DNA from 2 places in the Streptomyces sp. NBC_01013 genome. Region 2 is predicted to be linked to the other one. Evidence: predicted binding sites of a transcription regulator. Region 2 holds the regulator's gene; the other holds the start of a gene.

Region 1 (3,409 bases), 2.0 Mb from region 2:
GGCCGAGGGCTGCTCCCCGGTCTCCGTCGCCTTCAAGGCCGGACACGACGTCGTGCGGCCGCAGAAACCGAACACCATCGCCAAGTCCCTGGCGATCGGCAACCCGGCCGACGGCCCGTACGTCCTGGACATCGCCCGCCGCACCGGTGGTGCCGTCGAGGACGTCAACGACGAGCAGGTCGTCGACGCGATCAAGCTGCTGGCCCGCACCGAGGGCATCTTCGCCGAGACGGCGGGCGGGGTGACCGTGGGCGTGACGAAGAAGCTGATCGACGCCGGTCTGCTCGACCCGGCGCTCACCACCGTCATCCTGAACACCGGTGACGGCCTCAAGACGCTCGACGCGGTGGCCGCGACCTCGCAGGCGAGCGCCACGATCCGCCCGAGCCTGGACGCCTTCCGCGCCGCGGGCCTCGCCACCAGCTGAGAAAGCGGGCGGGCGGCCCCTGCCGGGCCGGGCACCGCCCTTCGACCACCCGAGACTTCAGGAAGGCACACCATGAGCGTCAAGGTCCGTATCCCCACCATCCTCCGCACCTACACGGGCGGCCAGGCCGAGGTCCCGGCGGAGGGCGCGACCCTCTCCCAGGTCATCGAGTCCCTGGAGAAGGACCACCCGGGCATCGCCGCCCGCGTCCTGGACGACCAGGGCAAGCTGCGCCGCTTCGTGAACGTGTACGTCAACGACGACGACGTGCGCTTCGAGGGCGGCCTGGACGCGGTCACCCCGGACGGCGCCGGCATCTCGATCATCCCGGCCGTCGCCGGCGGCTGCTGAGCCCGCGGCCCGGGCCCGAGAGGCGCCGGGCCGACTTCACGGAGTGACCACGGTTGCCCCCTCCGCAAGAGAAGCGGAGGGGGCAATTCTGCATGGTTGAGCGCGGTACAGTGTGGGAAGTCCCCTCCGCTGCCCGTGCCGCCCGCATATGAGAATGCGCCCGGCCACGACAAGATGCAGCCAAAGTGTGCGAGCTCCTTGCGCCATAAGTCGCCTTTGCCTGGCCCGACTTGCCCTGGAATCTCATGAATCCCCCATATTCGGGCGATCGGTTCTGCTCAGATTTCTCGTCCGATTGACCTGTTGCAGAGGGCAGTTGGGCAGATACATTCGGCCGCGGTCGACGCGTTCCGGCGCACACACCCTCTCCTGTCGGAGGGTGAGTTCTGACCCGGGCCCGCGAAGTGCGGTCCTGTGCAAGGGCCAGTAATAGGGGAGTTAGGCATGGCTCAGGGCACCGTCAAATGGTTCAACGCGGAGAAGGGGTACGGCTTCATCGCGGTCGACGGTGGTGCGGATGTTTTCGTCCACTACAGTGCGATCCAGATGGACGGGTACCGCACCCTCGAAGAGGGTCAGCGAGTTGAATTCGAGATCTCGCAGGGCCAGAAGGGGCCACAGGCGGACATGGTCAAGCTCGCCGTCGGCTGAGCCCGGCGCGGTCGGCCAACAACACTACTCACGCACGGAGGGCCCGTACCCCAGAGGTACGGGCCCTTCGCGCGTCCCGGGGCGTGGGGGCGGGGTGCCGCGCCGCCCGCGTGCCCCGGGGTGGTTCCGTGAGCGCCCCCGCGACCGTCCGCACTCCGGGTGACGCTCTCGCCCACCCGTGGCCCCGCCGCCACCCCGCAAGGAGTCTTCGGCGCTTGCACTCGACGGGGTCGAGTGCTAATTATTGGCTTAGCACTCTCTGGGTGAGAGTGACAGAAACTTGGACCGGGCCGGTGAGGCCCGCAGGTCTGTCGGGGCAAGGAACCGGCAGACACGCAGGCCGTCCGTCGCGGGCGCCTCTCGGTCCGGAGAAATCCACCCCTGTCCGGGAGGACCACTTCATATGGCCAAGATCATCGCCTTCGACGAGGAGGCCCGGCGCGGTCTTGAGCGCGGCATGAACCAGCTCGCCGACGCCGTCAAGGTCACCCTCGGCCCCAAGGGCCGCAACGTCGTCCTTGAGAAGAAGTGGGGCGCCCCCACGATCACCAACGATGGTGTTTCCATCGCCAAGGAGATCGAGCTGGAGGACCCGTACGAGAAGATCGGTGCGGAGCTGGTCAAGGAGGTCGCCAAGAAGACGGACGACGTCGCCGGCGACGGTACGACCACCGCCACCGTTCTGGCCCAGGCGCTCGTCCGCGAGGGCCTGCGCAACGTGGCCGCGGGTGCGAACCCGATGGCTCTCAAGCGGGGCATCGAGAAGGCCGTCGAGGCCGTCTCCGCCGCCCTCCTGGAGCAGGCCAAGGACGTGGAGACCAAGGAGCAGATCGCTTCGACGGCCTCCATCTCCGCTGCCGACACCCAGATCGGCGAGCTCATCGCCGAGGCCATGGACAAGGTCGGCAAGGAAGGCGTCATCACCGTCGAGGAGTCCCAGACCTTCGGTCTGGAGCTCGAGCTCACCGAGGGTATGCGCTTCGACAAGGGCTACATCTCGGCGTACTTCGCCACGGACATGGAGCGCATGGAGTCGTCCCTGGACGACCCGTACATCCTGATCGTGAACTCGAAGATCAGCAACGTGAAGGACCTCCTTCCGCTGCTCGAGAAGGTCATGCAGTCCGGCAAGCCGCTGCTGATCATCGCCGAGGACGTCGAGGGCGAGGCCCTGTCGACCCTGGTCGTCAACAAGATCCGTGGCACCTTCAAGTCCGTCGCCGTCAAGGCCCCGGGCTTCGGTGACCGCCGCAAGGCCATGCTCGGCGACATCGCCATCCTCACCGGTGGCACCGTCATCTCCGAGGAGGTCGGCCTCAAGCTGGAGAACGCCGGTCTCGACCTGCTCGGCCGCGCCCGCAAGGTCGTCATCACCAAGGACGAGACGACGATCGTCGACGGCGCCGGTGACAGCGACCAGGTTCAGGGTCGCGTCAACCAGATCCGTGCCGAGATCGAGAACTCCGACTCGGACTACGACCGCGAGAAGCTCCAGGAGCGCCTCGCGAAGCTGGCCGGCGGCGTGGCCGTCATCAAGGCCGGTGCCGCGACCGAGGTCGAGCTCAAGGAGCGCAAGCACCGCATCGAGGACGCGGTGCGCAACGCCAAGGCCGCCGTCGAGGAGGGCATCGTCGCCGGTGGTGGCGTGGCTCTGCTCCAGGCCTCGGCCGTCTTCGAGAAGCTCGAGCTCTCGGGTGACGAGGCGACCGGCGCCAACGCCGTCAAGCTGGCGCTGGAGGCTCCGCTCAAGCAGATCGCCGTCAACGGTGGTCTTGAGGGCGGCGTCGTCGTCGAGAAGGTGCGCAACCTGCCGATCGGTCACGGCCTCAACGCCGCGACCGGCGAGTACGTCGACATGATCGCCGAGGGCATTCTCGACCCGGCGAAGGTCACGCGCTCCGCCCTGCAGAACGCCGCGTCCATCGCCGCGCTCTTCCTCACCACCGAGGCCGTCATCGCCGACAAGCCGGAGAAGGCCGC
Region 2 (3,409 bases):
AATCTTCACGGTGAGCGTGCGCCGCGAGCGGATGCGGCCGTCGCCGGCGCACTCCGGGCACGGGGTCGGCACGACCGTACCGAAGCCCTGGCACTGGGGGCAGGGCCGCGAGGTCATGACCTGGCCGAGGAACGACCGGGTGACCTGCGAGACCTCACCGCGGCCGCGGCACATGTCACAGGTCTGGGCGGAGGTGCCGGGTGCGGCACCCTCGCCACTGCAGGTCGTACAGACGACGGCCGTGTCGACCTGGATGTCCTTGGTCGTACCGAAGGCCGACTCGGAGAGGTCGATCTCCAGCCGGATCATGGCGTCCTGGCCGCGACGGGTGCGCGAACGGGGTCCGCGCTGCGACGCCGTACCGAAGAACGCGTCCATGATGTCGGAGAAGTTGCCGAAGCCACCCTGTCCGAATCCGCCCGCGCCGCCGCCTCCGGAGGCGGACAGCGGGTCGCCGCCGAGGTCGTAGACCTGCTTCTTCTGAGCGTCCGACAACACCTCGTAGGCGGCGTTGATCTCCTTGAACCGCTCCTGGGTCTTCGGATCGGGGTTCACATCCGGGTGCAGCTCGCGTGCGAGCCTCCGGAAGGCCTTCTTGATCTCGTCCTGCGAAGCGTCGCGGCGCACGCCGAGTACGGCGTAGTAGTCCGTGGCCACTTACGACTCCGCCAGGATCTGTCCGACGTAACGTGCCACTGCGCGTACCGCTCCCATCGTTCCGGGGTAGTCCATGCGGGTCGGTCCGACCACGCCGAGTTTGGCGACTGCCTCGTCGCCCGAACCGTAGCCGACCGCGACGACGGACGTGGAGTTGAGCCCCTCGTGGGCGTTCTCGTGCCCGATACGTACGGTCATGCCCGAGTCCTTCGCCTCACCGAGCAGCTTCAACAGCACGACCTGCTCCTCCAATGCCTCCAGCACCGGCCGGATCATCACGGGGAAGTCGTGCCCGAAGCGGGTGAGGTTGGAGGTGCCGCCGATCATCAGCCGCTCCTCCGTCTCCTCGACGAGGCATTCGAGGAGGATCGAGAGCACGGTGGACACGGTGGACCGGTCCTCGCTCTCGAAGGATTCCGGCAGGTCCTGCACCAGCTGTGGGACGTCCGCGAAGCGGCGTCCCACGACCCGGCTGTTGAGCCGGGCCCGCAGATCGGCGAGAGAGGTCTCACCGAACGGCGCGGGGCAGTCGACCAGCCGCTGTTCGACCCGGCCGGTGTCCGTGATCAGCACGAGCATCAGCCGGGCGGGGGCCAGGGACAGCAGTTCCACGTGCCGCACCGTCGAGCGGGTCAGCGAGGGGTACTGCACGACGGCGACCTGCCGGGTCAGCTGCGCGAGCAGCCGTACGGTGCGACCCACGACATCGTCGAGGTCGACCGCGCCGTCGAGGAAATTCTGAATGGCACGGCGCTCGGGCGACGACAGGGGCTTGACGCCCGCGAGCTTGTCGACGAAGAGCCGGTACCCCTTGTCCGTCGGGATGCGTCCCGCGCTGGTGTGCGGCTGGGCGATGAAGCCCTCGTCCTCCAGCACCGCCATGTCGTTGCGGACGGTGGCCGGGGAGACCCCCAGCTTGTGCCGCTCCGTGAGCGCCTTGGAGCCGACGGGCTCCTCGGTGCCGACATAGTCCTGGACGATGGCGCGCAGCACTTCGAGTCTGCGTTCGCTGAGCATCGCGCACACCTCCAGCTGTGTACCTCGGTGGTTCTCGGGTCGTTCCCGGGTCCTGCCCTGGCACTCTGTGCGTACGAGTGCCAGCGATCCCCCGGCCAGTGTACGGCGACGGGGTAGCCCCCTAGCAAGGGCGACCGGCCACGCTACCGCGAGACTGCGCAGGTCGTTGCCGATAGCGTCGTCGTATGGACGCCTCTTGGGAAGAGTTCGGCTGGGAGCGACTCGGACACGGAGTGGGCCGTCGGCGCCTTCCGGTGTGGGATGCAACGGTCGCCCTGGTGGAGGGGGCGGACGGAGTGCTGCTCTGCGATACCGGATCGTCACTCCGTGAAGCGGTCGAAGTCCGCCGCCAGGCACAGTCGCTGCTCGGTACGAGGGTGACACATATCGCACTCAGCCACCCCCATTTCGATCACGTGCTGGGCACGGCGGTCTTTGCCGGGGCGCAGGTGTTCGGCGCGGCCGGCCTGACGGAGCTGCTGCGGCGCGGGGCGGACGAGCTGCACGCCGACGCGGTGCGGCACGGTCTGGCCGAGCACGACGCCGCCGAGTCCGCCGATGTGCTGGTGGCGCCGCATCACGAGGTGTGCGGCGAATGGACGCTCGATCTGGGGGGCGGGCGCGAGGTCGTGCTGGTGAACGTCGGCCCGGGGCACAGCGGTCACGATCTGGCGGTGCTGGTGCCCGGCGTCCCCGGCTCACCCGCGATCGTGTTCTGCGGCGACCTCGTGGAGGAGTCCGGTGAACCGCAGGCGGGCCCGGACGCCTTCCCCGCGCGCTGGCCGGCGGCACTGGACCGGCTGCTGGCGCTGGGCGGCGAGCACGCGCTCTACGTGCCGGGGCACGGGGCGGTGGTGGACGCCGCGTTCGTCCGGTCCCAGCGCGATGATCTCGCTGCTCGGTTCGGCGTGTCGTAGCGCGCTCCGCGCTTATCGTCGTCCGATGCGCAGCTACCAGCCGGACCTGACCCCGCCGTGGAAGAAGTCCGCCCCCGTTCCCGAGGTGCCCGCCGAACCGGATCTGGTGGTGGAGGACGTCGCCACCGGCTTCTGCGGAGCGGTGATCCGGTGTGAGAAGACGGCCGAGGGCCCGACGGTGACCCTGGAGGACCGCTTCGGCAAGCACCGGGTGTTCCCGATGGCACCGCGCGGCTTCCTGCTGGAGGGCCGGGTCGTCACGCTGGTGCGCCCGTCGGCCGGCGGCCCGGCCCGGCCCGCTCGTACGGCCTCCGGCTCGGTGGCGGTTCCCGGGGCTCGGGCGCGGGTGGCCCGGGCCGGACGGATCTATGTGGAGGGCCGGCACGACGCCGAGCTGGTGGAGCGGGTCTGGGGCGACGACCTGCGCATCGAGGGCGTGGTCGTGGAGTACCTGGAGGGCATCGACGACCTTCCCGCGATCGTCCGGGAGTTCTCGCCGGGCCCGGACGCACGCCTCGGGGTGCTGGTCGACCATCTCGTGCCCGGTTCCAAGGAGTCCCGGATCGCGGCGCAGATCTCGGACGGGAACATGCTGGTGGTCGGTCACCCGTACATCGACGTGTGGGAGGCCGTGAAGCCGTCCTCCGTGGGGATCGCCGGGTGGCCGGTGGTACCGCGCGGCCAGGACTGGAAGACGGGCGTGTGCCGGTCGCTGGGGTGGCCGGAGAACACCGGTGCCGCGTGGCAGCGGATCCTGTCCACGGTCCGTTCCTACCGGGACCTGGAGCCCGAGCTGCTGGGCCGGGTGGAGGAGCTGA

The links. The regulator HrcA, encoded in region 2, represses chaperone genes, less so after heat shock. The targets are predictions, from matches to a motif close to TTNGCACTCNGNNNNNCNGAGTGCNAA.
Region 1: the regulator HrcA is predicted to act here: its motif matches at 1,644-1,670, upstream of groL (chaperonin GroEL).

What each region holds. Positions count from the first base shown of each region.
Region 1 covers NZ_CP108687.1:3,711,594-3,715,002, reverse strand. The annotation lists gene thrC (threonine synthase) at 1-427, shown strand, start outside; gene OG538_RS15925 (MoaD/ThiS family protein) at 500-778, shown strand; gene OG538_RS15920 (cold-shock protein) at 1,223-1,429, shown strand; gene groL (chaperonin GroEL) at 1,833-3,409, shown strand, end outside.
Region 2 covers NZ_CP108687.1:5,702,254-5,705,662, reverse strand. The annotation lists gene dnaJ (molecular chaperone DnaJ) at 1-657, opposite strand, end outside; gene hrcA (heat-inducible transcriptional repressor HrcA) at 658-1,674, opposite strand; gene OG538_RS24750 (MBL fold metallo-hydrolase) at 1,860-2,591, shown strand; gene OG538_RS24745 (DUF3097 domain-containing protein) at 2,617-3,409, shown strand, end outside.